3 regions of the Pseudomonas sp. PB3P13 genome follow, and region 2 is predicted to be linked to each of the others. Evidence: riboswitches for the same ligand, from Rfam matches in the RefSeq annotation. Region 2 holds a riboswitch; each other region holds the start of a gene.
What was found. Region 2 has a riboswitch for cobalamin ahead of ACYZT1_RS13315 (CbtB domain-containing protein). Riboswitches for the same ligand answer to the same signal wherever they lie in the genome.
Positions count from the first base shown of each region.

Region 1: it holds a riboswitch for cobalamin, as region 2 does, so the genes downstream of both, ACYZT1_RS15555 (ABC transporter substrate-binding protein) here and ACYZT1_RS13315 (CbtB domain-containing protein) in region 2, are expected to answer to the same signal.
Region 3: it holds a riboswitch for cobalamin, as region 2 does, so the genes downstream of both, cobO (cob(I)yrinic acid a,c-diamide adenosyltransferase) here and ACYZT1_RS13315 (CbtB domain-containing protein) in region 2, are expected to answer to the same signal.

Region 1 covers NZ_CM142702.1:3,361,761-3,372,392, forward strand. The annotation lists gene glf (UDP-galactopyranose mutase) at 1-671, opposite strand, end outside; gene ACYZT1_RS15510 (glycosyltransferase family 1 protein) at 659-1,834, opposite strand; gene galE (UDP-glucose 4-epimerase GalE) at 2,119-3,147, shown strand; gene ACYZT1_RS15520 (KGG domain-containing protein) at 3,299-3,517, opposite strand; gene ACYZT1_RS15525 (ZIP family metal transporter) at 3,641-4,519, opposite strand; gene ACYZT1_RS15530 (manganese catalase family protein) at 4,810-5,694, opposite strand; gene ACYZT1_RS15535 (DUF2188 domain-containing protein) at 5,979-6,203, opposite strand; gene ACYZT1_RS15540 (amidase) at 6,433-8,142, shown strand; gene ACYZT1_RS15545 (GlxA family transcriptional regulator) at 8,184-9,167, opposite strand; partial or broken gene ACYZT1_RS15550 (chorismate mutase) at 9,306-9,425, shown strand; cobalamin riboswitch at 9,489-9,682, shown strand; gene ACYZT1_RS15555 (ABC transporter substrate-binding protein) at 9,802-10,632, shown strand, end outside.
Region 2 covers NZ_CM142702.1:2,864,838-2,875,469, reverse strand. The annotation lists gene cobN (cobaltochelatase subunit CobN) at 1-1,466, opposite strand, end outside; gene cobW (cobalamin biosynthesis protein CobW) at 1,470-2,531, opposite strand; cobalamin riboswitch at 2,630-2,843, opposite strand; cobalamin riboswitch at 3,112-3,337, shown strand; gene ACYZT1_RS13315 (CbtB domain-containing protein) at 3,457-3,651, shown strand; gene ACYZT1_RS13310 (CbtA family protein) at 3,663-4,367, shown strand; gene ACYZT1_RS13305 (cobalamin biosynthesis protein) at 4,364-4,777, shown strand; gene cobM (precorrin-4 C(11)-methyltransferase) at 4,857-5,603, shown strand; gene nfuA (Fe-S biogenesis protein NfuA) at 5,929-6,513, opposite strand; gene ACYZT1_RS13290 (acyltransferase family protein) at 6,571-7,605, opposite strand; gene metH (methionine synthase) at 7,868-10,632, shown strand, end outside.
Region 3 covers NZ_CM142702.1:3,680,437-3,691,068, forward strand. The annotation lists gene cobT (nicotinate-nucleotide--dimethylbenzimidazole phosphoribosyltransferase) at 1-56, opposite strand, end outside; gene cobU (bifunctional adenosylcobinamide kinase/adenosylcobinamide-phosphate guanylyltransferase) at 53-574, opposite strand; gene ACYZT1_RS16950 (cobyric acid synthase) at 720-2,171, opposite strand; gene cobD (threonine-phosphate decarboxylase CobD) at 2,168-3,160, opposite strand; gene cbiB (adenosylcobinamide-phosphate synthase CbiB) at 3,153-4,061, opposite strand; gene bluB (5,6-dimethylbenzimidazole synthase) at 4,058-4,708, opposite strand; gene ACYZT1_RS16970 (cobyrinate a,c-diamide synthase) at 4,705-6,087, opposite strand; gene cobO (cob(I)yrinic acid a,c-diamide adenosyltransferase) at 6,084-6,695, opposite strand; cobalamin riboswitch at 6,776-6,990, opposite strand; gene ACYZT1_RS16980 (hypothetical protein) at 7,146-7,730, shown strand; gene ACYZT1_RS16985 (PQQ-dependent sugar dehydrogenase) at 7,799-9,112, shown strand; gene ACYZT1_RS16990 (IS256 family transposase) at 9,302-10,552, opposite strand.

The sequences.
Region 1 (10,632 bases), 500 kb from region 2:
ATGTTCGGGTGCTCGAGCATGCGTTCGAACAGGCGGGTGTAGCCCTCGAGCGGCATCATTTGATAGGTGTCGCCAAAATAGCGATCGTCGCTGTTGGTGCGCGTGGGCACGCGCGAAGTCACTGACTTGTCGAGGTCTGACGGATCAAGCCCCCACTGCTTGCGCGTATAGCCACGGAAAAACATCTCGTAGAGCTCACGACCGATCTGGTTGATCACCACATCTTCCGAGGTGCGAATGGTCTCCACCGGTTGCGCGCGGCTGGCCAGAAATTCGGCCGCTTGGGGCTCGGTCATGCTCAACCCGTACAGCGTGTTGAGCGTTGTCAGGTTGATCGGGATCGGCACCCGATGCTCCGCCACTTGCGCCAGCACGCGGTGCTCATAGGGGCGCCACTCGGTGAACTTCGACAGGTACTGCACAATGCGCTCGGCATTGGTGTGGAAGATGTGCGGACCGTATCGATGAACCATCACACCGGCTTCATCAAAATGATCGTAGGCATTGCCGCCGATGTGCTCACGTCGGTCAATCAGCAGGACTCGCTTGCCCAACCCGCTGGTGAGGCGTTCGGCGAGGACGCTGCCGGCGAACCCGGCACCGACGATCAGGTAGTCGTAGCGATCGGCAACGGAGCGATCGATGGCAGTTTTCAGGGTTATCTCAGGCATTCGATTTGCTCCTTCATCACTGCGCAGGTCTTGTCCCACGACATGCCATCGAGCACGCCATCGATGCGTTGGGTAAACGCTGCAACGTCACTCTCGTCGGTGAGAATGCTGTCGATGGCCTCGATGAATTCCTCGACCGACGCGGCAATTTTCACCACGCCGCTGTTGCCGTAAGTGCGCACCACATCGGCGATTGGCGTGGACACCACGGCGCAACCTCCCGCGAGGTATTCAGGGGTTTTGGTCGGGCTGATGAAGCGTGTCGATTCGTTCAGCGCGAACGGCATCAGCGCGACGTCCCATCCGGCGAGGTAGGCCGGCAATTGTGAATAACCCTTGCTGCCCAAATAATGAATGTTGGGGTAGCGCGGCAGCATCGCCGGGTCGATCTTGACCACCGGGCCGATCAATACGATCTGCCATTGCGGCCGCTGACGGGCCAGTTCGTCGATCAGGGCGATGTCGAAACGCTCATCGATGACGCCAAAAAAACCGAGGCGTGGATGAGCTATTTCCGCTTGATCGGAAGGTTCCGCAAGCGCCTGGCGTGCGGCACCGAAATGGTTGAGATCGACACTGCTGGGCACGGCATGCGCATTTGCGTGATGTTTGCGCTTGGCTTCCCAGAGACTATAACCGCCGGTAAATACCACGTCGGCCCGGTTCATCAACAAACGCTCTTTTTCCACCAGTTCCCTGGGCGCGCCTTTGAATGCAGACAGCTCATCCATGCAGTCAAAGATGGTCACCTGACCTGTGAGGTGCGAGGTGAAGTCCAGGCTCATCGGCGTCAGATACCACAGCAACAACTGCGACGGCGCCTGGATCGCCAGATAGTCGTCGAGCAATTGCCGCTGGGCGGCGTTGACCTGTTCATGGTCAAGATCGCCGCGAACGTGGGGCACGAGGACAGTCACCCCTTGCGCCGGTTGCGACTGTTCCAGCCAGTCGGTGGCATTGGCGTCGTGAATCGGCTCTTCGAAAAACAGCACGTCGTAGTCTTTGGCCAGGCGCGACATTACATGCTGAGGACGTTGATAAACAAAGCCCCAGCGCAAGTGCGACAGGCACAAAAGAACAGGACGCAAGGACAGCGCGAGGTGCGGATCGGTTGTCAGGGAAGTGGGCGTTAATTGCGAGTCAGGTTGCTGAAGAAGATTCATAAAAATTTCCTTTCGGTCATTGCAAAACAAAATTCGAAGCAGAGTGACAACCTGGCTTCGACCCTAACTCATACGGCTGAAGAGCAAAGCCCGTGACTGGACATCACGTTCTGCGCGCTTCTAAACGTTTTGAGGCACAGCTTGTCGCCAGCGTTCAAAAGCCTTTTGTTTAAAGCGGATGAAGGGTATGTGCCGGTCATGCCAATACTCTGAACTAGTCAGCAGCCCTGACCCCATAACTACAAGCGACGCAACTTTGCTCGCCTCGGGATGAGGGTGGGATCATGATTTTGGTGACCGGAGGTGCTGGCTATATCGGGGCCCACGTTTGCGTGGAATTGCTGCGCAAAGGCAACGATGTTTTGATACTGGATAACTTGTGCAACAGCTCGCGAGTTGCCATTGAACGAGTCGCCGCGATAGCGGGCTCGCGACCGGGCTTCATAAAAGGTGATGTGCGCAATCGCGCGTTGCTTGAACGGATTTTCGACGATTACCCCATTGACGCAGTGGTCCACTGCGCCGGACTCAAAGCCGTGGGCGAGAGTGTGCGCGAACCGTTGCGCTATTTTGAAACCAACGTCAGCGGCAGCGTCACGCTGTGTCAGGCCATGGCGAGTGCCGGCGTGCACACGTTGTTGTTCAGTTCCTCGGCGACCGTGTACGGCGACTGCGCGCACATGCCGATCGATGAAAGTTGTGTGCCGGGTCAGCCGGCCAACCCTTACGGTCACTCCAAACTCATGGCTGAGAATGTCATGACCAGTATTGCCCGGTCGGATGAGCGCTGGTCTGTCGGTCTGTTGCGTTACTTCAATCCGATTGGCGCACATCGCAGTGGCAGTCTGGGAGAAGCGCCGACCAACACGCCGAATAATCTGCTGCCTTACTTGTTGCAAGTGGCCACCGGGGAACGCGAGGCACTGAATGTTTTTGGAGATGACTACGCCACACCCGACGGCACCGGTGTGCGCGATTACATCCATGTGATGGACCTGGCGCAGGGGCACCTCAAGGCGCTGGATTACCTGCAACGAAAAACCGGGGTGCATGTGTGGAACCTCGGCACCGGCTGCGGATATTCAGTGCTTGAAGTGGTGCGCGCGTTTGAGCGAATTTCCGGGGTGGATATCGCGTTGAATATCGGCCCGCGTCGCAGCGGCGACATCGCCCAGTGCTGGGCCGACCCGGGCAAGGCCGAGCGTCAGTTGGGTTGGCGCGCGACTCGGGATCTGGACGAAATGTTGAAGGACGCATGGCGCTGGCAGTGCCAGAACCCTCGTGGGTACGAAGCGGCAGCGTGGGTGAGTTAAACCCGTAGCAGCTGGCGCAGCCTGCGCCAGCTGCTACAGCGCGTGGGCGTGAGGCGTGCATGGACGCAGATTTCTACGAAGTGAAAAAATTGGCATTTACGCAAACGAATCAAGCCCCGCACTGGCGGGGCTTGACAGGTGTCACGCGGCATCAAGACTTACGCGCGCCACCGCCGGAGCTTTGACCTCCTTTTTTGCCTGCATCCGAGGCTTTCTGTTTGTCGTCGGCGAAATTGCCGCCGCGACCGCTGCCTTGTCCGCCGCTGCCCGAAGTGCCACCCGAAGCCTGACCGCCTTTCTTGCCGGCTTCAGAAGCTTTCTGCTTGTCATCGGCGAAATTTCCGGTGTTTTTATTTCCGGTATTAGCCATTTTCGTTCACCTCTTCGTTGCTGGAATCGAGCACGGGGCTCGTTTAATTCCGAGGGCTCGACCGCTCGAAAGTTTGATCCGATTCCAGCTCTCAGACGAGCGGACATGGGTCGCGATTCAACCTCAGCCCAGCGACGTATCAAGGAACATCATCACGCCGAAACCAAGCATCAATCCCAGCGTCGCAGGTGTTTCATGACCGTTACGGTGAGTCTCGGGAATCACCTCGTGGGAGACCACAAAAATCATCGCACCCGCTGCCAGACCCATCGCCACGGGGTAGCCCAACGCAAAGCCCGACGAAATGCCCAGGCCGATGATTGCACCCAACGGTTCCATCAAGCCCGAACCAATAGCGACCAGTGCCGCACGAATCGCGGAAATGCCAGTGACCCGCAATGCCAGCGCAATGGCCAGGCCTTCCGGAATGTCCTGAATGGCAATCGCAGTCGTCAGTGGCAGCCCGACTTTCATGTCACCGCCAGCGAAACTCACACCAATCGCCATGCCTTCCGGCAGGTTATGCAAGGTGATCGCCAGCACAAACAGCCAGACCCGGTTGAGCCGCTGAACATCGGGCCCGCGGCGTCCGCTCTTGTGGTGTTCATGGGGCACAAAGCGATCCAGCCCGACCATCAACGCCACACCCAGCGCCATGCCGAACACCACCACGGCGGCTGCCACCATCTTGTTGCCGGTGATGGTTTCTGCGGCAGCAACGCCTGGAAGAATCAAGGAAAAAGAGCTCGCCGCCAGCATCATCCCGGCAGCAAAGCCGAGCATGGTGTCCTGGGTGCGCACCGCCACATCACGCAGCACCAACGCCAACACGGCGCCCAATGCCGTCGCACCAAACCCTGCCGTGCCACCGAGGATTGCATAGCGCAGCACCTGCGGATTGGACTCAGTCAATGCGCTGTAGCCACTGAACAACAACAGCAGTGTGACAACCGTCAAGGTCAACCAGAACAGAACGCCCGGCCAGCTGCCGCTCCTGGCCATTTCGAGCCATGAACGTGATGGGTCTGCACCCGACGAAGCTGGGTCTGACATAAAAAAACCTCCTACCGGCCGTTGTCCCGCTTGTTGCCTGTTCGTGAGCTGCCTGGCTGCATTTGCCGGGTGATGCGCTGAGCCTCTTGCTCGAAAGACCTGGCGGTCGCGCCGAACAAACCCGACAAATCAATTGAATTGACGGACAAACCTTTGGACTTTGCAATCATTGCCTTGCACCTCTATCAACTGTAGCAACATAAAGGCACCGCACGCCTTGGCGGCGTGCGGTAAACGCTTTACACATCGGTTTTGAGCTGCAGCCCCGAGCCAATATCGGCACCGGTCATTGGATCGCTGTCGGGGTCGGACATGGTGCGGGCTTTCATGTCCATCAACAGTTCTTCTTCGTCGGCACTCAGCTCGACGCTGGCCGAGCCATCGCCGCCATCAACGGCCGGCATTGGATCTTCGACAAACTCCCAATCGTCGCCCTGGTTCCACGGTCCGCGAGTGCTGCCCTCGCCTTGGGACAGGTTGTAGTAAACGTTGGTGAACTCCGGGTTGCCCGGCAACTTGCCTTGCGGGAAGTTCGGCTGGATCGAGTGCAGTGCTTTTTCGAAAGACAGTTGATGCGCGATCTCACGCGTCATGAGAAAGCCCAGCGCTTCTTTCACGCCAGGATCATCAGTGACATTCATCAGACGTTCGTAGACGATCTTGGCGCGGGCCTCGGCGGCGATGTTGGAACGCATGTCCGCAGTAGGCTCGCCAATGGTGTCGACGTAAGCTGCCGACCAGGGCACGCCTGCCGAGTTGGTGAGCGGCGCACCGGCGCCGTACAGGATCTGGGTGATATGCGAATCGTTACCCGCCCCGTTAATGGAACGGTACAGTTCGCCCTCTTCGTCCACGCCTTCGGCCAAACGGCCTTTGGCACCTTTGTTGAGCATGACGATGATCGAACCAACGATCTCAAGGTGACTGAGCTCTTCGGTCGCGATGTCCATCAGCAGATCTTTTCTGCCTGGGTCATCTTCCGCCAACGCCTGGGTGAAATATCGGGAGGCGGCTGCCAGTTCGCCTTGTGCCCCGCCAAACTGCTCGAGCAGCAAGTTGGCCAACCCCGGATTGGGTCGCGCCACTCGCACGGTGTATTGAAGTCGTTTGTTATGAATAAACATGACTGGATCTCCTCAGGCCAAAAGGCACCGACACTCATTCGGGGAATGCCCGAATGCGGTGCCCACAGTCATCTGAAGCACTTGCCCGTTTGAAAATTTTAAAAAGATTGCCGGCTAGCGACGAGTGGCAGGAATCCCGGATTTAATGCCCGGTCGTCGGCGCGTTGCTGTTTGCGTTCAAACTTCTGCAAGCGCCGACTCCTCTATATGACGCGAGTGGCGTATCTGCTCTCTGTAGCAGCCGGCGCAGCCCGCGTCCGCGTTATCGCTGATAGCGGCGGCCATCAGCCTTTGCTTTTGCTCGGATCTGCAGAACGCGGGAAGGTGCGTTCTTCTTCAATGGTGCCGTCTTCGCGATGAATCTTCAGTGACGCGGTTTTGCCGTCGAAGAAGTCGCGAGCCAGTTTGATGATCTCTGCCTTGGTCGACGCCGTCTTCGAGGCCCGTTCCGCGCCTGCCTTCTTCAAGGACCAACCATTGTCGGTTTTAGTGATGTGGTAGCTGTCCATTCGATCTCCTCGCGCATCGAGCGCATTACCGATGTGGTGAGCTGTTGACCGCGGCCTTCGCCATGAGTTTAAAAAGTGGTCGGGCGTTGACCCTGCCTTGGTGTTAAATAGAACGCCTCAGGCTACAGCCCACTCCCTGTCGTGTATTTCAGTGCAACGAGAACCGATATGAACACCTGTTCCAACTACAGCAATGCCCCTTCCGTCAACAAAACACAGGGGTCGACGCATGATTGAGGTTACCGAAGTTTCCATTGCCGAGCTGCGGGCGGCGCTCGAAACCGGCCGCACCACGGCGGTAGAGCTGGTCCAGGCCTATCTCGATCGGATCAATGCCTACGACGGGCCGACCACTGCCACTGCGCTGAACGCAGTCGTGGTCCAAAACCCTCAGGCGCTGGAAGAGGCGCGCGCATCCGACGCACGCAGGGCCAAGGGCGAAACACTCGGCCCGCTCGATGGTATTCCTTACACGGCCAAGGACAGCTACCTGGTGAAAGGGCTGACCGCTGCGTCGGGCAGCCCGGCCTTCGTCAAGCTGGTTGCACATCGCGACGCGTTTACCATCGAACGGCTGCGCGGCGCCGGGGCAATCTGCCTGGGCAAGACCAACATGCCGCCAATGGCTAACGGCGGCATGCAACGTGGCGTCTATGGCCGGGCGGAGAGCCCGTATAACGGTGACTACCTCACCGCGCCCTTTGCGTCGGGGTCCTCCAATGGTGCAGGCACGGCGACAGCGGCCAGTTTCGCTGCATTTGGCCTGGCCGAAGAAACCTGGTCGAGCGGTCGCGGGCCGGCGTCGAACAATGGCTTGTGCGCCTATACGCCGTCACGCGGGGTGATCTCGGTGCGCGGCAACTGGCCGTTGACGCCAACGATGGACGTGGTTGTACCGTTCGCCAGAACCATGGCCGACCTGCTGGAGGTGCTCGACGTGGTGGTGGCGGAAGACCCCGACACCCGCGGCGATTTGTGGCGCTTGCAACCCTGGGTGCCGATTCCGAGCGTCGCCTCGGTGCGCCCCGCTGCTTATCCGCAGCTGGCGGCCGATTGCGCCGCATTGGCCGGAAAACGTTTCGGCATTCCCCGGATGTACATCAACGCAGACCCCGAAGCAGGCACCGCGCAGGCCCCGGGTATCGGCGGGCCTACGGGCCAGCGCATCAACACCCGGCCTTCGGTGATCGCACTCTGGCAAGAGGCCCGACAGGCACTCGAAGCCGCCGGCGCGGAAGTAATCGACGTCGACTTCCCGCTGGTCTCCAATTGCGAAGGCGATCGTCCGGGCGCACCGACGGTGTTCACCCGGGGCCTTGTGTCCAAGGAATTTCTGCACCATGAGTTGTGGGACCTGACTGCCTGGGCCTTCGACGATTTCCTGCAAGCCAACGGTGATCCCCAGCTTAACCGCCTGGTGGACGTCGACGGCCCGCTGATTTTCCCCCACGATCCCGGCACCCTGCCCAACCGGGAAGGCGACCTGGTCGCCGGCATGGACGAATACGTGCGCATGGCCGAACGCGGCATCACGCCGTGGAATGAAATCAGCACGGTGGCGGACGGCTTGCGCGGGCTCGAGCAAACCCGTCGCATCGACCTTGAAGACTGGATGGACAAACTGGATCTGGATGCGGTGCTGTTCCCGACAGTGGCGGACGTGGCACCGGCGAACGCCGATATCGAGCCGGCGTCGGCCGACATCGCCTGGAGTAACGGTGTATGGGTCGCCAACGGCAACCTCGCCATCCGTCATCTCGGCGTGCCGACAGTGACGGTGCCAATGGGGGTGATGGCGGACATCGGCATGCCGGTCGGGCTGACATTCGCCGGGCGCGCCTACGACGACTCCAACCTGTTGCGCTTCGCCTCGGCGTTTGAATCGACAGGCACCAAACGCCTGATCCCGCCGCGCACCCCGCCGCTGTCAGACCGTTGAAAAAAATCGGGACTGGAGTCTTCAGTCCCGATTGCGCAGGGCTACTTGACCAGGCGTTTTTCCCTGGACGGTCGATAACCAAAATAGGCGCTGTAGCATTTGCTGAAGTGGCTGGGCGACACAAAGCCGCAGGCCACCAGCACGTCCACCTGGGACAGGTCCGTGTGCTGCAGCAAACGTCGCGCCTCGGTGATGCGCAGCTCCATGTAATAGCGCTGCGGCGTGGTGCCCAGTTGTTCCTTGAACAAGCGCTCCAGCTGGCGACGTGAACGGCCGGCGTACACCGCAAGTTGCTCCAGCTCCAGCGGCTCTTCAAGGTTGGCGTCCATCAGCTTCACCACTTCACGCAGCGGTGCACTGACGCACACATTTTCCGTCGGTTTGATGCGCCGATAACGCGATTCCTCAAACGCGAGAATATCCTCGATTCCTTCGACCAGCGCCTTGTCGTGCAAGCCTTTGATCCAGTCGAGCGCCATGTGGAAAGCCCCCGAAGGGCTGGATGCGGTTAACCGGTCCCGGTCGATCACATAAGGTTCGCTGGTCACGTGCGTGGATCTGGAAATTTCCGCCAGTGCCGGACGATGCTCGGGATGAATCGCACAGCGATAGCCATCGAGTACACCCGCGCTGCCGAGAAACCACGCGCCGTTCCACAGGCCCGCCAGGATCACGCCCTGTTCGGCGGCCGCACGTATCAACTGATTGAGCTCGTCGCTCGCGTTCAGTTCGGTTCGGTAGCCGCCGCAGATCACCAGCAGATCCAATGCATGGATCGCAGCCGTATCGACGCGCCCGTCGGGGCGGATCACCAGACCGAGGTCGCTGATGACCTCCCGGTCATGCAGGCCGAAGGTGCGTGATGAGAACAGCCCCGGGCGCAGCAGATTGGCCGTGACAATGGTGTCCAGCGCCTGAGTGAATGCGGGCAGCGAGAAATGCTCCAGCAGCAGGAACCCGGTCCGGGTCATGCGGCCCGGCTCGGCAGAATGTTCATTCAGATAGCGGAGGTTTTTGCCCTTCATGCCACCGCTAAATTGACGTCTTTCAATCAAGGTGCGACTCACTCGGCTACATTGACGGACCTGGCTTCAGGCACGCGGCTGAAACGCCATGCTAACCGTAGATCTCCGACAAATATATCAATCCTGGTTCATGACGCCCGCAATGACCCGGATTGTCCGCACTGGCTGGGCAAGACCCGGGCGGCGCTGATCAAGGATCAGTTGCACGGTCAGGCACTGATCCGTGCGTCCGGCGAGCTGTGCACCATCGGCCGCTGACGCCATGCCTTCGATATCGTGCCACCACCAGAAAATTCCGGACCATTGCGGCGCTTGATCGACTACCATGCCTGCTGCCGGTTCCCCAACGGGATTAATAGGGAATCCGAGGTGCCTTGCCAGGCATCAAACGGAACTGCCCCCGCAACTGTAGATGCCGAGCCTGCTCCTGAACTGCCACTGGGATGATTCCCGGGAAGGCTGGAGCCAGGCGACGACGCATCAGTCAGGAAACCTGCCGGCCAAGCAAATCACTAACCGGCGGGGTGTCCGGGAAGGACATCCTTGCGCCCGGTGTTTGAGCTACAACGGCAGCGATCAACGATGTGTTTCCAGTCCGTACCCTGCTCCCTGTACGGTCACCGGAGATTGCGTCATGCGGCTGTCGCGCCTTGCCACCCTCGTCACTGCCTTGGGATTTTCCACCCTCGCCCATGCAGCCCCGACTCAGTATCCCCTGACGGTTGAAAACTGCGGCAGCACGCTGACCTTTACCCAGGCGCCAAGCCGCGCCGTGACCATCGGCCAGGCCGGCACCGAAATGCTCTACGCCCTGGGCCTGAGTGACAAGGTGGTCGGTACGTCGCTGTGGTTCAACAATGTGTTGGCCCGATATCAACCCGTCAACGAGGGCATCGAACGTCTGGCCGATAACGAGCCGAGCTTCGAGGCAGTGATCGGCAAGCGACCGCAACTGGTTGCCGTGGAGCTGGAATGGATGGTCGGGCCACAAGGCGCGGTCGGCACCCGTGAGCAGTTTCATGAGATGAACATTGCGACCTACCTGATGCCTTCCGATTGCGAAGCCAAGGACAATCTGGTCGGCGCCGACGGCACGCGGCTCGAAGCGTTCCGGGTCGACAGCCTCTACAAAAGCATCAACCAGCTGGCTCAGGTGTTTGACGTGCAGGCGCGCGGTCAGCAACTGGTCGCCGGGCTCAAGGCCAGCTTGGCAAAGTCGGTGGCGACCGCCGCGCAGAACAAGGATTTGCGCCACACCAGCGCCCTGTTCTGGTTCTCCAGCGCCAGCCTCGACATCGACCCTTACGTCGCCGGCCACAAGGGCATTCCCGAGTTCATGCTCAACACCCTGGGTGTGCGCAACGTGGTGACGTCCGACGAAGAATGGCCGACGGTGGGCTGGGAAACCATTGCCAAGGCTAACCCGACCTTTCTGGTGATCGCGCGGATGGACCGCCGTCGCTTC
Region 2 (10,632 bases):
CCCCGGCACATCGGATCATTGCCCGGCGGCCCCCAGCGTTCGACCACGGCTTGGCGATTGACCGCCGGCAAGGCGTCAAACATCTGCTGGTATTCGTCCAGTGAGAGGCTTTGATGACAAGGACGCTGATCAAGGCTGTCGAGGTCATTACTGACGCCGCCGAGCAATTGCCGGATCAATGCAGTGCCGCTGTCTGGCAATTCGGCCGGCAGTGGATAACCTTGCTGATGCAACGCCCGCAGGATGTTCAGCGCCGCCGCCGGCGTATCGAGACCAACACCGTTGCCGATGCGCCCGTCGCGGGTCGGGTAATTGGCGAGGATCAACGCGATGCGTTTTTCAGCGTTGGGCACGCGCGCCAGATCAACCCAGCGCCGGGCCAGCTCTGCAACAAAATCCATGCGCTCGGGCTGGGCTCGATAGCACACCACATCCGACTGACTGCGCTCGCTGCGCCACGCCAGGTCCTTGAAGCTGATCGGACGGCTGATGATTCGTCCGTCCAGTTCCGGCAGCGCGATGTGCATCGCCAGGTCCCGAGGCCCGAGGCCCTGTTCGCTGGCACGCCAACCGGCTTCATTGTCCTGCGCGCAAATCGCCTGAATCACCGGAACATTACGGCGAAACGGCCGCAGGTGCGGTGCTTCCGGGCTGGATTGGGCAAATCCGGTGGTGTTGAGAATGACACTGGCGTCGACTTCATCGAGCCAGTCTTCGACCACTGTCAGGCAGCCGGATTCTTTCAGACTGGCGACGGCGATTGGCAATGGGTTCAGGCCGGCCGTTTGCAGACGCTGACAAAAAATATCGATGAACGCCGTGTTCGCCGCCTGCAAATGCGAGCGGTAAAACAACACGGCCGCCACCGCTTGATCGGGCCGCCATTGCGCTTGCCAGTCACTCAGGTTCGCCGGGCTTTTTTGCGGATGATAGATCGCGGTGCGCGGCAGGGTTTGTGGCTCGGCCCAAGCGTAATCGCGACCAAGCCAACTGCTCGCCAGGCAATGGAAGAAATCCAGAGCATTGGTCATGCCGCCCTGACGCAAGAACTGCCAGAGCCGATCGCGATCTGGCCCACTCACGGTGCTCAGGTCGCTGAGCTCCGGGTCCGGGCGATCATCGCCGGGCACCAGAATCAGCTGCACGCCGCGCGCGGCCAGCCCTACCAGTCGTTCGATGCCGTAGCGCCAGTAACCGATGCCGCCATGCAGGGAAATCAGAATGACCTTGGCGTGGCGCAGCACTTGATCGACATACAGATCGACTGACGCATGATTCTGCACCTGCATCGGATTGGCCAGGCGCACGCTCGGGTAATCATCGGGCAATTGCCGCGCCGCTTCCGCGAGCAACGCAAGGCTGGAGTCACCGCTGCACAGGATCACCAGTTCGGCGGGCGTCTGGCCAAGGTCGGCTATGTTGTCATCCGAGACAAAGCCGCCGGGTTGGGTCCTGAGCAGGTGCATGGCTTAAACGCTGAGCGCAGCGCGCAGTTGCGCTTCAAGCAAGGCGGCGTCGAGTTCCTGACCGATCAGCACCAGGCGCGTGGTGCGCACTTCGTCGGCGCCCCACTGGCGGTCGAAATGCTTGTCGAACCGCGTGCCCACGCCCTGAATCAGCAAGCGCATCGGTTTGTTCGCAATCGCCGCAAAGCCTTTCACGCGCAGGATGCCGTGTTTGACCACCAGTTGCGTCAGCGCATCCAGCAGCAGGCTTTCGTCGGCTTGCGGCAGTTCGATCGAGATGGAGTCGAAGGCGTCGTGATCGTGATCGTCTTCGCCTACATGGTGATGATCGTGATGGCTGTGGCGGCTGTCGATGTGCTCCTCAGAACCGGCGCCGAGGCCGATCAGTACGTCCAGTGGCACGCGGCCGCTGCTGGCTTCGATGACTTTGACGGCGGGCGGCAATTCTTCGGCAACTTCCAGGCGCACGCGGGCGAGGTCTTGAGGGCTGATCAGGTCGGCCTTGTTGAGGATGACCAGGTCGGCGCTCGCCAGTTGATCAGCGAACAATTCATGCAGCGGCGATTCGTGGTCCAGATTAGGGTCGAGTTTGCGCTGGGCATCGACTTGATCCGGGAACGCCGCGAAAGTACCGGCGGCCACGGCCGGGCTGTCGACCACGGTGATTACCGCGTCCACCGTGCAGGCGCTACGGATTTCCGGCCACTGGAACGCTTGCACCAAGGGTTTGGGCAGGGCCAGACCGGAGGTCTCGATGAGGATGTGGTCAAGGTCGCCGCGACGGGCGACCAGCTCCCGCATGACCGGGAAGAATTCTTCCTGAACGGTGCAGCACAGGCAGCCGTTGGCCAGTTCATAGACACGGCCGTTGGCTTCTTCTTCGGTGCAGCCGATGGAACATTGCTTGAGGATTTCGCCATCAATGCCCAGTTCGCCAAACTCGTTGACGATCACCGCAATGCGGCGGCCATGGGCGTTGTCGAGCATGTGCCGCAGCAAGGTGGTTTTGCCCGAGCCGAGGAAACCGGTGACGATGGTGACGGGAAGTTTGGCCAGTGTTTTCATCGGATGCCCTAACGCAAGGTGGCGGGCATACGGGACGACAATCGCAGCGACGCACGCGCGCGGAAGAGTTCGCCACCGGATCACCCCGCCCGGTTGTAGTGAGAATCTGTATCGAGGCAGGTCTCCTGGCTGACGGTGTGCCGGGCGTTGGGCCCAGCGTTCGCTGCGCCTTCCCGCGGATCCGTTGGACAGGACCTGCAGTGGCGTGGCAGCAAACAGCACCGTTCACAGTTGCGGGGGCAGCCGCGGCATTGACCGCGTTCCCTTCTTAGCTTCGGCAGCCGCCGAAGAACCTCGAACACGCAAGGCTACGCATGGTCTTGGGGCGGGTCAATGTTCGGGAGTGGTCGCCGACGATTGTGGTCAGGGGACTTGCCTGTATTGAAGGGCTTGCCTGTGATGAGGATTTTCCTGTGGCGAGGGGGCTTGCCCCCGTTCGGCGGCGAAGCCGTCGTCAGACCTGCTTGCGCGGTATGTCTGGAAGAATGATGGGGTCGCTTCGCAACCCAACGGGGGCAAGCCCCCTCGCCACAAAGATGAGAACCCATGCCAATTGACGCCCAACCCCCGCCCATGCTCTCCTACACGCCTAGTTACGGGTGCCCTTACAGGGTGAAACGGGAAACCGGTGAATCATGTGCTTTACTCAGAGCCATGTCAGTCCGGTGCTGCCCCCGCAACGGTAAGCGAGCGAAGCGTCAAATCCACTGTGCCGGATAGTCGGCATGGGAAGGTGATGCTTGCAGGTTCCGGTTGACGCCAAACCCCTCGTGAGCCCGGAGACCGGCCCGCAGCACACGGTGAGCATCACGCTCGCCGAATGACAAACCCGCGGTGGGCGGGCGCTGTTCGAGCCTCTGCGTGCCTGATTCGCGGGGTTTTTCATGCGCTCCATTCACCCGCTGACAGCCCAGAGGGATGCGCCATGTCGATCATCAGCAGCACCGGCAGCACTGCCGGGAAAAGCACCACCACAACCCTGACCCAACGCCTGGCCGCTGCCCTTTGCGCATCGATCCTTGGCATCTCTCTGGTGTATTTCGCCGGTTTCTCGCACATCCAGGCCGTGCACAACGCCGCCCACGATACCCGCCACAGCGCTGCCTTTCCGTGCCATTGAGACCTGCTGACATGATCAAGCGTATTGCGCAAACCGCAGGTTTTTCCGGACTGCTGGCGGCCCTGTTGCTGACTCTTCTGCAAAGTTTCTGGGTTTCGCCACTGATTACCCAGGCCGAGACGTACGAAAAATCCGAACCGGCTGCTGTTGAATTGCACGAACACACTGCCGGTGCTGCCGCACACACTCACGACGCCCAAGCCTGGGAACCGGAAGACGGCTGGCAGCGCGTGCTGTCCACCACCGGTGGCAACCTGGTGGTCGCTGTCGGTTTCGCGTTGATGCTCGCCGGTCTTTATACCCTGCGCGCGCCAACCCAAACCGCCCAGGGTCTGCTCTGGGGGCTGGCCGGTTATGCCACCTTCGTGCTCGCGCCGACCCTGGGCCTGCCACCGGAATTGCCGGGCACGGCCGCAGCCGATCTGGCCCAGCGCCAGGTCTGGTGGATCGGCACCGCTGCGTCCACGGCAGTTGGCATCGCGTTCATTGTGTTCAGCCGTCACTGGCTGATGAAAATCCTCGGCGTGGCGATCCTTGCCGTACCGCATGTGATCGGCGCGCCGCAGCCGGAGGTGCATTCGATGCTCGCCCCCAAAACGCTGGAAACGCAGTTTAAAATTGCATCACAACTCACCAATGTCGCGTTCTGGCTGGCCTTGGGCTTGATCAGCGCAGGGTTGTTCCGCCGCAACAGCGCGGGTCCGTACGACACATGACAAATGCCGGCGCGGCGCCGACATTAGTGGTCGGCCTGGGCTGCCAGCGCGGCTGCCCGCTCAGCACATTGCGGGCACTGCTGGATCAGGCCTTGCAAGCGCACCAGATCGGGCTTCATCAGATCAAGGCGTTGGCCACTATCGATTTGAAGCGTGAGGAAGCGGGCCTGATCGAACTGGCCGAGCAACTGGGGTTGCCCTTGATGTCTTTCAGTAGCGAACAGTTGGCCGGCTACCAACTGCAACTCAGTCACCGTTCACAGATCGCGTTCGAGCGTACTGGCTGCTACGGCGTAGCGGAAAGTGCAGCGCTCGCCTTGGCCGAACAGCTGACTCAGGCTCCGGCGAAGCTGCTGATTTGCCGGCAAAAATACGCACAAGCCACGCTCGCCCTGGCAGGCGCCGCTTAAAAAACCTGAAAATCCGCTTTTTGATCATGAGCGTTCTTCATCTGAAGCGCTGCCGCCCTCTTTTTGACAGGAACCGACGATGACCGTCTATTTCATTGGCGCAGGTCCCGGCGATCCGGAATTGATTACCGTCAAAGGCCAGCGGCTGATCCGAAGTTGCCCAGTGATCATTTACGCTGGCTCGCTGGTACCGGCGGCGGTACTCGAAGGTCATCAGGCTGAACAAGTGGTCAACAGCGCCGAGCTGCACCTGGAACAGATCATTGAGCTGATCAAGAGCGCGCATGCCCAAGGTCACAACGTCGCCCGCGTACACTCCGGCGATCCGGGTCTGTACGGCGCCATCGGCGAACAGATACGTTACTTGCGCGAGCTCGACATTCCGTTCGAGATCATTCCCGGCGTTACCGCCACCGCCGCGTGTGCGGCGCTGCTGGGGGCTGAGCTGACGCTGCCGGACGTGTCGCAAAGCGTGATTCTGACGCGGTACGCCGACAAGACGGCCATGCCGGCCGGTGAGGAGTTGGGCCGTCTGGCGCAGCATGGCGCGACCATGGCGATCCATCTGGGGATCAATCACCTTGATAAGATTCTGCTCGAATTGCTGCCGCACTATGGCGCGGACTGCCCCATCGCGGTGGTTCATCGGGCAACCTGGCCGGATCAGGATTGGGTGGTGGGAACCCTTGCCGACATTGCGGCAAAGGTAAAAGCCAAAGGGTTCCGCCGCACGGCGTTGATCCTGGTGGGTCGGGTGCTGGGCAGTGATCAGTTCAGCGAATCGTCGCTGTACCGCGTCGGGCATGCGCACCTTTTCAGGCCATAAGCAAAACACACCTTTGTGGTAAGACCGCTTCCTGTGGCGAGGGGGCTTGCCCCCGTTCGGCGGCGAAGCCGTCGCATGATCTGCTGGCGGGCATTGGCTGGCGAAAAGAATGGGGCTGCTTCGCAGCCCAACGGGGGCAAGCCCCCTCGCCACAGACGAGCCTCATTCCACAGTTAAGCCCCTCGCCACAGTTAAGCCCTCGCCACATGTAAGCTCACTTGCCAAAGTAAGCTCACTCGCCACAGCGGACCATGGGTAACCGGGCACCCATAAAAAAACGGCACTCACGGTTGCCGTTTTTTGGTTTCTGCAGCGAACACCTTATTCAGTAGTAGGCGTTTTCTTTCTGCGTATGGTCCGTCACATCGCGGACACCCTTCAATTCAGGAATGCGCTCGAGCAAGGTGCGCTCGATGCCTTCGCGAAGGGTAACGTCGGCCTGACCGCAGCCCTGGCAGCCACCGCCAAACTTCAGCACGGCGATGCCGTCTTCAACCACATCGATCAGGCTGACCTGACCGCCGTGGCTCGCGAGCCCCGGGTTGATTTCGGTTTGCAGGTAATAGTTGATACGCTCGTTGACCGGGCTGTCGGCGTTGACCATCGGTACTTTGGCGTTTGGCGCCTTGATGGTCAGCTGCCCCCCCATTCGGTCGGTGGCGTAGTCGACCACCGCGTCGTCCAGAAAGGCTTCGCTGAACGAATCGATGTAAGCGGTGAAGCTTTTCAGCCCCAGCGCGGTGTCTTCGGGTTTCTCTTCGCCCGGCTTGCAGTAGGCAATGCAGGTTTCGGCGTACTGGGTGCCAGGCTGGGTGATGAAAACGCGGATGCCGATGCCCGGGGTGTTCTGCTTGGAGAGCAGATCAGCCAGGTAATCGTGAGCGGCGTCGGTAATGGTAATAGCGGTCATGGAAACTCCTCGCAGGCTTGGGCGCAGTTTACGCCAATCATCGCGCGGGACAAAGTCCTAGTATTTTTGTCGGGAAAGCGCAAGCTCACTACGCTCAGAGGATTGGCCATCAACGCGGGATTTAAGCCACCGATAGCTGCTTTGTTCCACCCAGATATAACTGGCCCAGGACCCCACACCAATCGTCGCCACGCACACAGCGAACATCACGTAAGGATTCACCTCGTAACGCTGTGCGATGAATCCACCTGCGGACAGCACCAACACATGCATCAGGTACACCGAGTAGGAACAATCGCCCAACAGCTTGAACAAGCGACTGTGCTCGAAAAAACGCTCCAGCGACATGCAGGCCATCACCAGCACCGCGCTGGGCAATCCCCAGGTCACCAATCGCGGCTGCGGCGGCAGGTGATAAATCGCCAGCACTGCCACGCCAATGCTCAACAATGGCAGCCATAAACCAGGTTTGATCCAGCCGCGCCGGTAGATCATGCCGATGGCGATCCCCAGCAGGAACTCATAAACGATGTCCGAACGATAAAACTGACTGATCCAGCCGTAGCCTGTCCACGCCTGACATACCGCAAACAGCAGTGCCGCGACGATCAGCAGGCGCGCTTGCAGGCGGAACAACAGCGCCCAGGCAAACAGCACGTAGAATAGTATTTCGTAGTTGAGGGTCCAGCCGACATTGAGCGTCGGATAAATCCCGTAGCCGCCCGGGTTCGCGGTAGGAATAAACAGCAACGATTGCAGGAAATGTAACCAGCTGACCGTCTGATCCGGCACCAACGGCTGGGCGAATACCACCAGCAACGCCATCAGCACCGTGTACAACCAATACGCCGGCACGATGCGGAACAAGCGATACAGCAGAAAACGTCCGGGCGGCAGCGATTTGCCCTCGGTCGACAGGAAGATCACCAAACCGCTAATGACGAAGAAAATGTCGACGCCCACCGCGCCCTTGTCGATAAACAGCTGACCAATCGGCCCGTGGGCCTTGAAGTCGAAAAAAATCTGCATGAAATGGTGGCAAACCACCGTCCAGGCTGCGAGTGCACGCAATGCCTGTACTGAAATCAACATTGATGGCTCCCAGTCGGTCCGCGAATTCCCGCAGATCTCTGTAGGATCGGCGGTGTCCATAGCCTCCGACACCGGGCAGTGTTCAAAGGTCGATTGAAAGACTCCCGAAGCAGCAGTTCATGTCCAACACCCCTCTTCGATCGGATCGAGACAGTGCCTTCCTCAACATGAGCGATATTCATGCAAAAACGCACCATGCTCAAAAACCGCACAGGTTTGTTATGATCCCGCCCCTTCGTCATGGTCTTTTCGAGTAGTCCCAATGTCCGATCGCAGTGTTCGCCTTCAAGCTCTCAAGCACGCCCTCAAAGAGCGCATCCTGATTCTCGACGGCGGCATGGGTACGATGATCCAGAGCTACAAGCTCGAAGAGCAGGATTACCGTGGCAAACGCTTCGCCGACTGGCCGAGCGACGTCAAGGGCAACAACGACTTGTTGGTGCTGACCCGCCCGGACGTGATCGGCTCGATCGAGAAAGCCTACCTGGATGCCGGCGCCGACATTCTTGAAACCAACACCTTCAACGCGACCCAGGTTTCGCTGGCTGACTACGGCATGCAAGGCCTGGCGTACGAACTGAACGTGGAAGGCGCACGCCTTGCGCGCAAGGTGGCCGACGCCAAGACACTGGAGACCCCGGACAAGCCGCGCTTCGTCGCCGGCGTGATCGGGCCGACCAGCCGCACTTGCTCATTGTCGCCGGACGTCAACAATCCCGGCTATCGCAACGTGACCTTCGATGAATTGGTGGAGAACTACACCGAGGCCACCAAAGGCCTGATCGAAGGCGGCGCCGACCTGATTCTGATCGAAACCATTTTCGACACCCTCAATGCCAAAGCCGCGATCTTCGCCGTGCAAGGGGTGTTCGAAGAACTGGGCATCGAACTGCCAATCATGATTTCGGGGACCATCACCGATGCCTCCGGCCGCACCTTGTCGGGCCAGACCACCGAAGCGTTCTGGAACTCAGTGGCGCACGCCAAACCGATTTCGGTCGGCTTGAACTGCGCCCTCGGTGCCAGCGAACTGCGTCCGTACCTCGAAGAGCTGTCGAACAAGGCCAGCACCCATGTTTCCGCGCACCCCAACGCCGGCCTGCCAAACGAATTCGGCGAATACGACGAACTGCCATCGGAAACCGCCAAGGTCATCGAAGAGTTCGCTCAAAGCGGTTTCCTCAATATCGTCGGCGGTTGCTGCGGGACCACGCCGGGCCATATCGAAGCCATCGCCAAAGCCGTGGCCGGTTACGCACCGCGTGAAATCCCGGACATCCCCAAGGCCTGCCGCCTCTCGGGCCTGGAGCCGTTCACCATCGATCGCAGCTCGTTGTTCGTCAATGTCGGCGAGCGCACCAACATCACGGGATCGGCCAAATTCGCCCGCCTGATCCGCGAAGACAACTACACCGAAGCCCTTGAAGTTGCACTGCAGCAGGTCGAAGCCGGCGCGCAGATCATCGACATCAACATGGACGAGGGCATGCTCGATTCGAAGAAGGCGATGGTCACCTTCCTCAATCTGATTGCCGGGGAGCCGGACATCTCCCGCGTGCCGATCATGATCGATTCGTCGAAATGGGAAGTCATCGAAGCCGGCCTCAAGTGCATTCAGGGCAAAGGCATCGTCAACTCGATCAGCATGAAAGAAGGCGTCGAGCAGTTCATTCACCACGCCAGGCTGTGCAAGCGCTATGGCGCTGCCGTAGTGGTGATGGCGTTCGACGAAGCCGGTCAGGCCGATACCGAAGCGCGCAAAAAAGAAATCTGCAAACGCTCCTACGACATTCTGGTCAACGAAGTCGGCTTCCCGCCGGAAGACATCATTTTCGACCCGAACATCTTCGCCGTGGCCACCGGTATCGAAGAACACAACAACTACGCCGTGGACTTCATCAATGCCTGTGCTTACATCCGCGATGAACTGCCATATGCGTTGACGTCGGGCGGCGTGTCCAACGTGTCGTTCTCGTTCCGCGGCAACAACCCGGTCCGCGAGGCGATTCACTCGGTTTTCCTGCTGTACGCGATCCGTAATGGCCTGACCATGGGCATCGTCAACGCCGGTCAGCTGGAGATCTACGACCAGATCCCGGCGGAACTGCGCGAAGCCGTCGAAGACGTGATCCTCAACCGCACCCCTGAAGGCACCGACGCCCTCCTCGCCATCGCCGACAAGTACAAGGGCGATGGCAGCGTCAAGGAAGCCGAAACCGAAGAGTGGCGCAACTGGGAGGTCAACAAGCGCCTCGAGCATGCGCTGGTCAAAGGCATCACCACGCACATCGTCGAAGACACCGAAGAATCGCGCCTGTCGTTCGCCCGCCCGATCGAAGTGATCGAAGGCCCGCTGATGTCCGGCATGAACATCGTCGGCGACCTGTTCGGGGCCGGCAAAATGTTCCTGCCGCAAGTGGTCAAATCCGCCCGCGTGATGAAGCAGGCCGTGGCACATTTAATCCCGTTCATCGAGCTGGAAAAACGCGACAAGCCGGAAGCCAAGGGCAAGATCCTGATGGCCACGGTGAAAGGCGATGTGCACGACATCGGCAAGAACATCGTCGGTGTGGTGCTCGGCTGCAACGGCTACGACATTGTCGACCTGGGCGTGATGGTGCCGGCGGAGAAAATCCTCCAGGTGGCCAAGGAGCAGAAGTGCGACATCATCGGCCTGTCCGGTCTGATCACACCGTCGCTGGATGAAATGGTCCACGTCGCGCGCGAGATGCAGCGTCAGGATTTCCATCTGCCGTTAATGATCGGCGGCGCCACCACTTCCAAAGCGCACACGGCGGTGAAGATCGAGCCGAAGTACAGCAACGACGCGGTTATTTATGTCACCGACGCATCCCGCGCGGTCGGCGTGGCGACGCAATTGCTGTCGAAAGAATTGAAAGCCGGCTTCGTCGAAAAAACCCGTCTGGACTACATCGACGTGCGCGAACGCACCGCCAACCGCAGTGCCCGCACCGAGCGCCTGAGCTACCCGGTGGCGATTGCCAAGAAGCCGCAATTCGACTGGAG
Region 3 (10,632 bases), 820 kb from region 2:
TCGACGACGGCAGTGTTGATCGGCTTGCACGGGGTCAGCCACCAGGATTGAGTCATAAAGCAGTTCCTTTGAGAGTCAGGGGCAGACCGGCGACGGTCAGGACAACGCGCTGGCAGCGTTCGGCCAGGGCTTGATGCAGCCAACCGGCCTCATCGACGTAGCGGCGGGTCAGCTCACCCAGCGGCACGACGCCCATGCCGGTTTCGTTGCTGACAAAAATGATTTCACCCGGCAGTGATGCCAGGCAGTCCAGCAAGGCATCGCGCTCGGCAATCAGCCGTTCGGCGTTATCGAGCATCAGCAGATTGGTCAGCCACAACGTCAGGCAATCGATCAGCAGGCAACGATCAGCGCCGGCGTTTTCGCGCAGGACGCGGGCCAGTTCAACGGGTTCTTCGAACAGCGACCATTCGGCCGGGCGACGGGCACGATGATGACCGATGCGCTCGTTCATTTCGCCGTCCAAGGGTTGGCTGGTGGCGATGTAGGTGACCTTGAGCCGGGTGTCGGTGGCGAGCTTTTCCGCCAGGCGGCTTTTGCCGGAGCGGGCGCCGCCGAGGATCAGTTGGAGCATGGTTTATTCCTCGAAATCTTCGGAGACTGTAAACGCCTCATCGCCAGCAGGCTGGCTCCCACAGGTTTTGCGCCGGTCACACAATTCAATTCAACGGCAAATTTGTGGGAGCCAGCCTGCTGGCGATGGCATCCTGAAAAACACCTCACATCCCACACAGCGCTCGCAACAATTCGGTATCCAGATGCTGCTCGACCAGATCCGCCAATCGCTCGATATCGCGCTCGCGCAACCCGTGGTAATCGACATCCTGCACGTCCTGCAACCCGGCCCAGCGCAACAGCGCGCTGCACGCCTGCGGCGATTCGAACAGCCCGTGCAGGTAGGTGCCGAAAATCTGCCCATCGGCACTTTGGGCGCCATCATAGCGACCATCGTCCAGCAGCACCGCAGCCTTCTCCAGCGCCGGCCCTGTGGTAACGCCGGCATGAATTTCATAGCCACTGACCGGCGCATGTTCGAGTGCCAGACGCCCGCACACGTTACGTAACTGCTTCTCTTGCTCGAGCCGGGTTTCGAACGCCAGCAATCCCAAGCCGACACTGGAACCCGGCGCACCCTCAAGGCCCAGCGGGTCGTGCACCTGCTCGCCAAGCATTTGCAGGCCGCCGCAGATGCCCAGCACTTTTCCGCCGTAGCGCAAGTGACGGGCGATGGCCGTTTCCCAGCCGTTGGCGCGCAAAAAAGCGAGGTCGCTGCGCACGCTTTTCGAGCCGGGCAAAATGATCAGGTCGGCGGGCGGGATCGCCTGGCCGGGGCCGACGAATTGCAGATCGACTTGCGGGTGCAGGCGCAGCGGATCGAAATCAGTGTGGTTGCTGATCCGCGGCAGCACCGGCACCACGACTTTGAGTACGTGTTCAGCCTTGCCGGTCTGGCGCTGATCGATGCCGTCCTCGGCTTCCAGATGCAGGTCCATCACGTAAGGCAACACGCCGATCACCGGTTTGCCGGTGCGCGCTTGCAGCCAGTCGAGCCCCGGTTGCAGCAGCGCGATGTCGCCGCGAAAACGATTGATGATGAACCCCTTGACCCGCGCCTGTTCGCTCGGCGACAGCAGCTCCAACGTACCGACAAGATGAGCGAAAACGCCGCCACGATTGATGTCGGCGATCAACACCACCGGGCAATCCACCGCCTCGGCAAAACCCATGTTGGCGATGTCGCCGGCGCGCAGATTGATTTCGGCCGGCGAGCCTGCGCCTTCGACCATGACGACCGGGTACGCCGCGCTCAGCCGTTCATGGGACGCCAGCACCGCTTGCATGGCGATGGTTTTGTAGTCGTGATAAACGACCGCGTTCATCGTCGTCACCGCGCGACCGTGAATGATCACTTGCGCGCCCGTGTCACTGTTGGGCTTGAGCAGCACCGGATTCATGTCGGTGTGCGGCGGCAAAAAAGCCGCCTGCGCCTGCACCGCTTGCGCGCGACCAATCTCGCCACCGTCTGCGGTCACGGCACTGTTGAGCGCCATGTTCTGCGGTTTGAACGGCACAACACGCACACCCTGGCGCGTGACCCAGCGACACAATGCCGTCACCAACGTGCTTTTGCCGGCATCGGAGGTGGTGCCCTGCACCATCAACGTGGTCATCGGGTTTCCTTGTTGAAAGCTACGAATGCTTGCTCAAGGCGCTGCCACTCGCTGTCGTCAGCGGGCAAACCGAAACGCAGGCTGCTGGTGTGGATGAACAACCGCAGTAGAATGCCGCGCCGGGCCATGAACCCATGCAACTGTTCGGCACGGCCCGTGACCACCCACTGAAATAACGCGCAACCGCCCTGCGCTGCGAAACCGTATTGTTCCAGCAGCAACCCCAAACGCTCGCTGGCTTCTTCGGTGCGCTGGCGTTGGCGGGCGTGGCCGTCAGTGTCCAGCAGACAGGCCTGGCCGATGACGCGGGTGGGTCCGCTGACGGCCCAGGGCCCAACCTGTTCGGCGAGCAATCTGAGCAGTTTGCGTTCGGCCAGCACGAAGCCCAGACGCACCCCGGCCAGACCAAAAAACTTGCCGAAGGAACGCAGCACGATTAGACCGACCTGATGGGCGAACGGCGCCAGGCTCAACTGCGGCGTGTTGTCCATGAACGCTTCGTCGACCACCAGCCAGCCGCCGCGCTGCGCCAGTTTCGCGTGCCAGTCGAGCAGTCGGCTCAGGGGCAGGCTCAGGCCGGTGGGATTGTTCGGATTGACCACCACCAGCACGTCGAGGTTATCGATATAGAAGTCGACTTCCTGCTCAAGCACTTCGCGCACGACATAGCCGCTGCGGCGCCAGGCTTCGGCATGCTCGGCGTAGCACGGCGACAACACGCCGACCTTGCCGATGCGGCGCAAACGCGGCAGCAACTGAATGGCCATTTGCGAACCGGCCACCGGCAGCAAGTGTGCGGCACCGTAATATTCACAAGCGGCTTGTTCCAGACCGTCCTCGATTTCCGGCAAGCGTGCCCAGGCGCGCAAGGGAATTTCCGGGACGGGAAACGGCCAGGGTGCGAGCCCGCTCGACAGGTCCAGCCAATCGGCTTCGGCGATGCCGTATTCGAGTGCGGCGTTGCGCAAGCGTCCACCGTGTTCAAGCATAAAATTCAGCTCCGACGCAGAGAATCAGCAGCCATAACCATACGCCGCGCTGGACCAATTGCCAGCCACGGTCAATTGAATCGGCATCCGCCGGCGCGCCTTCGCCCAGTTGCGGGCGCTGGTGCAATTCACCGTGATAAATCGCCGCCCCGCCCAGCTCGACACCCAACGCGCCAGCACCGGCGGCCATCACCGGACCGGCGTTCGGACTGTCCCACTGAGGCGCCTGGGTGCGCCAGCATTTCAGCGCGAGTCGGGTTTTGCCCAGCAGCGCGTAGGTCAATGCCACTAGCCGTGCAGGAATGTAGTTGAGCACATCGTCGATCTTCGCTGCCGCCCAGCCGAAACGCTCGAAGCGTTCGTTGCGATAACCCCACATCGCGTCGAGCGTGTTGCTCAGGCGATACAGCACCACGCCGGGTGCGCCGGCCACGACAAACCAGAACAGCGCGGCGAACACGGCATCGCTGCCATTTTCCAGGACCGACTCGGTGGCGGCGCGGGCGACTTCGGTTTTATCCAGTTCGCTGGTCTGGCGGCTGACCAGATAACCGACTCGCGCGCGCGCTTCATCCAGATCATCGCTGCGCAACGCTTTGGCGACCGGCTCGACATGCTCACCAAGGCTGCGCATGCCAAGGGCGCAGTACAGCAGCACAATGTCGACCATCCAGCCGATGTAAGGCGCCCAGGAAAACGCCGTCGCCAGCAACGTCAGCGGCACCACCGCCATCACCCACGCCGTAACGCCGTGACTGCGCCAGCCACGGCCTTCACCGTTGAAACGGCGCTCGATGCGCTCGGCAAAACGGCCGAACGCCACCAGCGGATGCCAGCGTTTCGGTTCGCCCAGCAGCGCATCCAGCGCAACCGCGGCGACACTCAATAACGCCACACTCATTGCCTCACTCCCCAATAATTTTCATACAGCATGTCGCTCAGCGGACGCGCCTGCGCCCAGCCTTCAAGTGCCAGCATCGGCGCCGGATAGAATTCCTTGACCGGGCCCAGGCAGATCACGGCCAGCGGTTTGGCGCCGGCCGGCATGCCCAGCAGATCCGCCAGTGCCTGCGGCTCGAACAGGGACACCCAGCCCATGCCCAGCCCTTCGGCGCGAGACGCCAGCCACAGGTTCTGGATCGCACAGGACAGTGACGCCATGTCCATTTCCGGCAGAGTGCGACGGCCGAAGATGTGTCGCTCGCGATCGTCCATCAGCGCAGCGACCAGCACTTCGGCGCAGTCGTTGATGCCTTCGACTTTGAGTTTCATGAAGTCGTCGCTGCGCTCGCCGAGGGCTTCAGCGGTGCGGATGCGTTCTTCTTCAACCAACTGCTGGATGCTGCCGCGCAAGGCTTTATCGCTGATGCGGATAAACCGCCACGGCTGCATCAGGCCGACGCTCGGTGCCTGATGAGCGGCTTCGAGCAGGCGTTGCAGAAGTTGCGGCTCGACGGTGCCGCCGATGAAGTGGCGCATGTCGCGCCGTTCGGCAATGGCTTTATAGACGGCCTCGCGCTCGGCCTCGGTGAAGGCGTTGTCGCTCATGACCCCATCGCTGGCAAGCCAGCTCCCACATTGGAACCGTGCTCCCCTGTGGAAGCGAGCTTGCGCGCGACAGCCGCCTCAAGGTCAGGCGCGAACAACGCGGCAACCGCTGAAGGATTCGACGGGAAATAGAAGTGCACGTAAGAGGCCGTCATCCGCCCCTGCCGATACACCGCTTCCGCCCCGCGCCCGCCATTGGGGCTCCGCCCGCGAGCGATCGGCTCAAGTTCGGTGGTGGTCAGCGAGTGATGATAGGTGTGGCCACGCAGCACGCCTTCCGGCAGCTCAACCGCTTGCAGCGCGAGTGCCGCCAAGCGTTTCTGCATCACCGCATCGCCGCGCAGCAACCCGACCAATTCAGCCCGAGTGCCTTCGACATCGGTCAGCGAATCGAGCAGGTAGAGCATGCCGCCACATTCGGCCAGCAACGGTTTCTCAGCCGCATGATGGGCGCGAATCGCTTCGAGCATCGGAGTGTTCTGCGACAACGCCAGGTGGTGCAATTCCGGATAACCGCCGGGCAGATAGAGGCTGTCCGCTTCGGGCAGATGCGCATCGCGGATCGGCGAGAAAAACAGCAACTGGGCGCCCATGGCCCGGAGTACATCCAGGCTCGCGCCGTAGGTGAATGCAAACGCTTCGTCATGCGCAACCGCAATCCGCACGCCGGTCAGTAAGGGCTCGACAGCGATGACGTCTGGCGCAGCGAATTTCACCGCCGGTGGCAGCGCGACTTCGCAACTGCTGGCCAATGCGTTGGCGGCCGCATCGAGGCGCGCATCCAGATCGTTCAATTCGCTGGCCTGGACCAGACCGAGATGGCGACTGGGCAATTCGATCCCTGTCTCCCGGGACAACGCGCCGTACCAGCGCAAACCTTCGGTCAGGCTGCCTTCGAGCAACTGCGCGTGGCGCAGGGTGCCGACGCGATTGGCCAGGACGCCGGCGAACGGCAAGTCCGGCTGATATTTCGCCAGGCCCAGCGCCAGGGCACCGAATGTCTGCGCCATAGCCGTACCGTCAATAACCGCGAGTACCGGCACACCGAAGTGCCGCGCCAGGTCGGCGCTGGACGGCGTACCGTCAAACAGCCCCATGACCCCTTCGATCAGAATCAGGTCGGCTTCGGCGGCGGCTTCCCACAACAGCCGACGACTGTCCTGCTCACCGACCATCCACAGGTCCAGTTGATACACCGGCGCACCGCTGGCACGTTCGAGAATCATCGGGTCGAGAAAGTCCGGGCCGCATTTGAACACGCGAACCTTGCGCCCCTGATGACGGTGCAATCGGGCCAGCGCGGCGGTGACGGTGGTCTTGCCCTGACCGGAGGCCGGCGCGGCAATCAGTACCGCCGGGCAATGACGTGGCTGATTCACAGCTCGACGCCCTTCTGCGCTTTGATCCCGGCCTGGAAAGCATGCTTGATCATGCCCATTTCGGTCACGGTGTCGGCCAGTTCAATCATCTCCGGTTTGGCGCCACGACCGGTGACCACCACGTGCTGCATCGGCGGCCGTGCTTGCAGGTCGCTGAGGACTTGATCGAGATCGAGGTAACCGTGCTTCAGCGCGATGTTCAATTCATCGAGCACCACCAGGCCAATCGACGGATCGCGCAGCAGTTGGCGAGAGACTTCCCACGCGGCTTCGGCAGCGGCGATGTCACGCTGGCGGTCCTGGGTTTCCCAGGTGAAGCCCTCGCCCATCACATGAAACCGCACCTGCTCCGGGAAGCGCCGAAAGAACAATTCTTCGCCCGTGCTGTTGCGCCCCTTGATGAACTGCACCACGCCGCATTGCATGCCGTGACCCATCGACCGGGCGAGCATGCCGAACGCCGAACTGCTTTTGCCTTTGCCATTGCCGGTCAATACCAGCAGCAAGCCGCATTCGTTCGGGGAGTTGGCGATGCGTTCGTCGATCACGGCTTTTTTGCGCAACATGCGCGCCAGATGACGTTCGTCACGATCAGGGGAATCGGTCATGGGGAGCTCTCCGTTGAGACTGGATAACGGCGGGCAGGCACAAGAATAGACGGCAAAAAGCCTGGCATCGCCCACCGTGATGCCGCTGGATGAATCAGGCCGGTCTCCGGGCTCATGAGCGGCGTTTGCCAGACTGCGCGCCTTCCCATGCCGGTTTCGACACAGTGGCTCAAGACGCAGTGTTCACTCATTTACCGTTGCGGGGGCAGCGCCGGGATTGTGCAGCGCACTCACCGGTTTCCCTGTTTCACTCCGTCGGCCATGGCCACAGAGCACCTGAAACAAGCGGCGAAGGTTAGAGGGTTGGGGGTGGAGCGTCAATTGAAGCCGGGAGGCAACGGGCTAAAAAACTGCCCCCGGCCCATCTGCTGTCGCCGATCTTGTGCCACACTTCAAGCAGTGATATCAAAGAGCCACATCTACCCCATTACAATAACAAGGGTGAGCCACATGCAAGGCATGATCATCAGCAATCCAAAACTGGAATTCCTGCGCCCGGCGCTCGAACGCTGGTTCGATTGCATCGACCGTTTCAACGCCGTGCGCGGCGATAACGACACGCCGTACTGGCATGACGAAAAAGCCAACCTCAGCGTGCTTTCAGCTGCTGCGTGGATGGCGGAAATGGTCACGCTGCAGCAAACACCCACCCGTAAACAGCACGAAGAAGGTGAGCGCAACGCTCGCGCCGACTTGCTGATCGCCACGGGCGAAGAGCGCGCCTACCTTCAAGCGTCACAACGCTGGCCTAAGGTCAACAGCCTGAACCTGACGCAGGCACTGGCCGATATCACCAGCGACGCAAGGAAAATCAGCTACGCCAGCGACCTGAAACTCGGCTGTCTTTTCGTCGCACCGCAAAAATCCCAGCACAGCGCCACCCCGGAAGAACTCCAGGACATGCTCGACGATTTGCAAAAAGAACACACCTGCGCCGTCGCCTGGTATTTCCCCTACGCCTACCGCAAGTTGCACAACGAGGCCGGCAACTATCACCCCGGCATTGCGCTGTTGCTCAAGGAAGCGCGAGGCTGATCGGTTGAACCATCGCGGGTTTGCGCTTCTCTATTGATCAGGTCACTGCATTCATAGGGAAGATCAGCATGCGCAAGCCCCAGCTCGCTCTCGTCATCGCACTCGCCGGAGGGCTCGCGGCCTGTGGTGAAACTTCTACCTTGCAGGTGTCCGACGGCACTGGCCCGTCACCGAAATTGCCGGAACCGAACAAGACGTTGATACCGACGGTGAACATCGCTCCAGCGATCGGCTGGCCCGCAGGTGCCAAGCCCGTCCCGGCAGCCGGAACACAAGTGGCGGCGTTTGCCGAAGGCCTGGATCACCCGCGCTGGCTCTACGTGCTGCCCAACGGTGACGTGCTGGTGGCCGAAACCAATGCACCGCCCAAGCCTGACGACAGCAAAGGCATCAAGGGCTGGATCACCGAGAAAGTCATGGGACGCGCCGGTGCCGGCGTGCCCAGTCCCAACCGAATCTCACTGCTGCGCGATGCCGATCACGATGGCGTTGCCGAAACCCACACGGTGTTTTTGGAAAACCTCAATTCACCTTTTGGCATGACGCTGGTCGGTACGGACTTGTACGTCGCGGACACGGATCGCTTGCTGCGGTTCCATTACCAGGCTGGCGAAACGGCGATCAAGTCGCAGCCAATCAAAGTCGTCGACTTGCCGGGCGGCACCCTGAATCATCACTGGACCAAGAATGTCATCGCCAGCAAGGATGGCAGCAAGTTGTACGTGACCGTGGGCTCCAACAGCAACGTCGGCGAGAACGGCATGGATCAGGAGGAAGGTCGTGCGGCGATTTGGGAAGTCGATCGCGCCACGGGCAACCATCGGATTTTCGCTTCGGGCATTCGTAACCCGAATGGCCTGGCGTGGGAGCCACAAAGCGGCGCATTGTGGACGGCGGTCAACGAACGGGACGAAATCGGCAGCGACCTGGTTCCGGACTACATCACCTCGGTGAAAGACGGCGGATTCTACGGCTGGCCTTACAGCTATTACGGCCAGCATGTGGATGTGCGTGTGACACCGCAAAATCCGGACCTGGTGGCCAAAGCGATCGCCCCGGACTATGCGGTTGGCCCGCACACGGCGTCGCTGGGTTTGACGTTTGCTGAAGGCAATTCGCTGCCGGCGCAGTTCAAGGAAGGCGCTTTCATCGGCCAGCATGGCTCGTGGAACCGCAAGCCGCACAGTGGCTACAAAGTGATATTCGTGCCGTTCGGCGGGGGTAAACCGACTGGACAACCGATCGATGTGCTGACGGGCTTCCTCAATGACGAGGAAAAGGCCATGGGCCGGCCGGTGGGCGTAGTGATTGATCAGCAGGGCGGGCTGCTGGTCGCGGATGATGTGGGTAACAAGGTGTGGCGGGTGTCGGCGGCTAAGTAACTTGGTTTGCGCCACACCATAAAACCCTGTCGCAGCTGGATTCTAAAGGCTGTACTCACTGTGGGAGCTGGCCTGCCAGCGATGGCGTCAGTAGCGCGCCATCGATGCCAGCAGTCAGTCCGCTATCGGGGAGTATCAGATTTTTTGTGTGCGGGCCGGTAATGGCCTGCCGTCAGGCAGGCCGTATTTTTACCAGGTCGGCCTGATAAATCTGTCTCCGTACAGAATTGCAAATTGATTCATTGCACTCTTCCAGTCGTGCGCCGCGCTGCCCCAATTGGCGGTGATGTTTTGTAGTGCCAGCCAGATCAGCTTGGTTGCCGCATCGTCGGTTGGGAAGTGCCCGCGGGTCTTGATGATCTTGCGTAGCTGAGCGTTGATGCTCTCGATTGCGTTGGTTGTGTAGATCACTTTTCGAATGGCGGGCGGGAAGACGAAGAATGGAATTACTCGATCCCAAGCGCGCCGCCAGGCTGCCACTACCGTCGGATACTGCTTGCCCCATGGACCGTTTTCAAAAGCATCCAGCGCCTGTTCGGCCGCTTCGGCGGTGACTGCCTGATAGACCGGCTTGAGCGCTTTGGCCAGTTCCCGGCGCTTATCCCACGCCGCGTAATCAAGGCTATTGCGGATCAGATGAACGATGCAGGTTTGCAACGTCGTCGCCGGAAACACCGCGCTCAAGGCTTCTGGCATGCCTTTTAGGCCGTCTGTTACAGCGATCAGCACATCACCGACGCCGCGTGTCTTGAGGTCGTTGAAAACCTTCATCCAGAACTTTGCACCCTCAGTGTTCTCGATCCAGATCCCCAGAATATCGCGCGTTCCATCGGGCAAAACCCCTAATGCCAAATAGATTGCCTTGTTGCGCACCAAGCCCTCTTCACGGATTTTGACGCGCAGGGCATCAAAGAAAATGACCGGGTACATCGGTTCTAAAGGCCGCTGTTGCCACGAAGTGATTTCGTCCATGACTTCGCTGGTGACAGAGCTGATGAAGTCAGGCGAGACATCCGTCCCATATTGCTCGGAGAGAAATGCACGGATTTCCCGGACAGTCATTCCACGGGCATACATGGCGATGATCTTGTCGTCGAAGCCGGTGTACCGCCGCTCGTGTTTCGGAATCAGAATGGGTGAAAAACTACCGTCTCGGTCGCGGGGAATATCCAGCCGCAGCGGGCCGTCACCGGTCAGAACCGTCTTAGCGCTTTTCCCATTGCGCTGGTTGGTTTCATCCTCGGGGCGCTGCGCGCCCGGCGGATAGCCCAGATGATGGCCGAGTTCGGCGTTCAAGGCTCGCTCGATCAGAGCCTTCTTGAACGCCGCAGACGCATCCTCGATGGCTTCAGCGGTCATCGGCCCGTCAGCAAACTGCTCGAGCAGCTCTTTCGGTATTTTTGGTAATTCTCGCAACGCGGGTTTCTTTTTGGTTGGCATACATGCACCTCTTGCTCATGTTATGCCCGAACACAAAATTTCTGACAGTCCCCGCTATCGCGAGCAGACTCGCTACCACA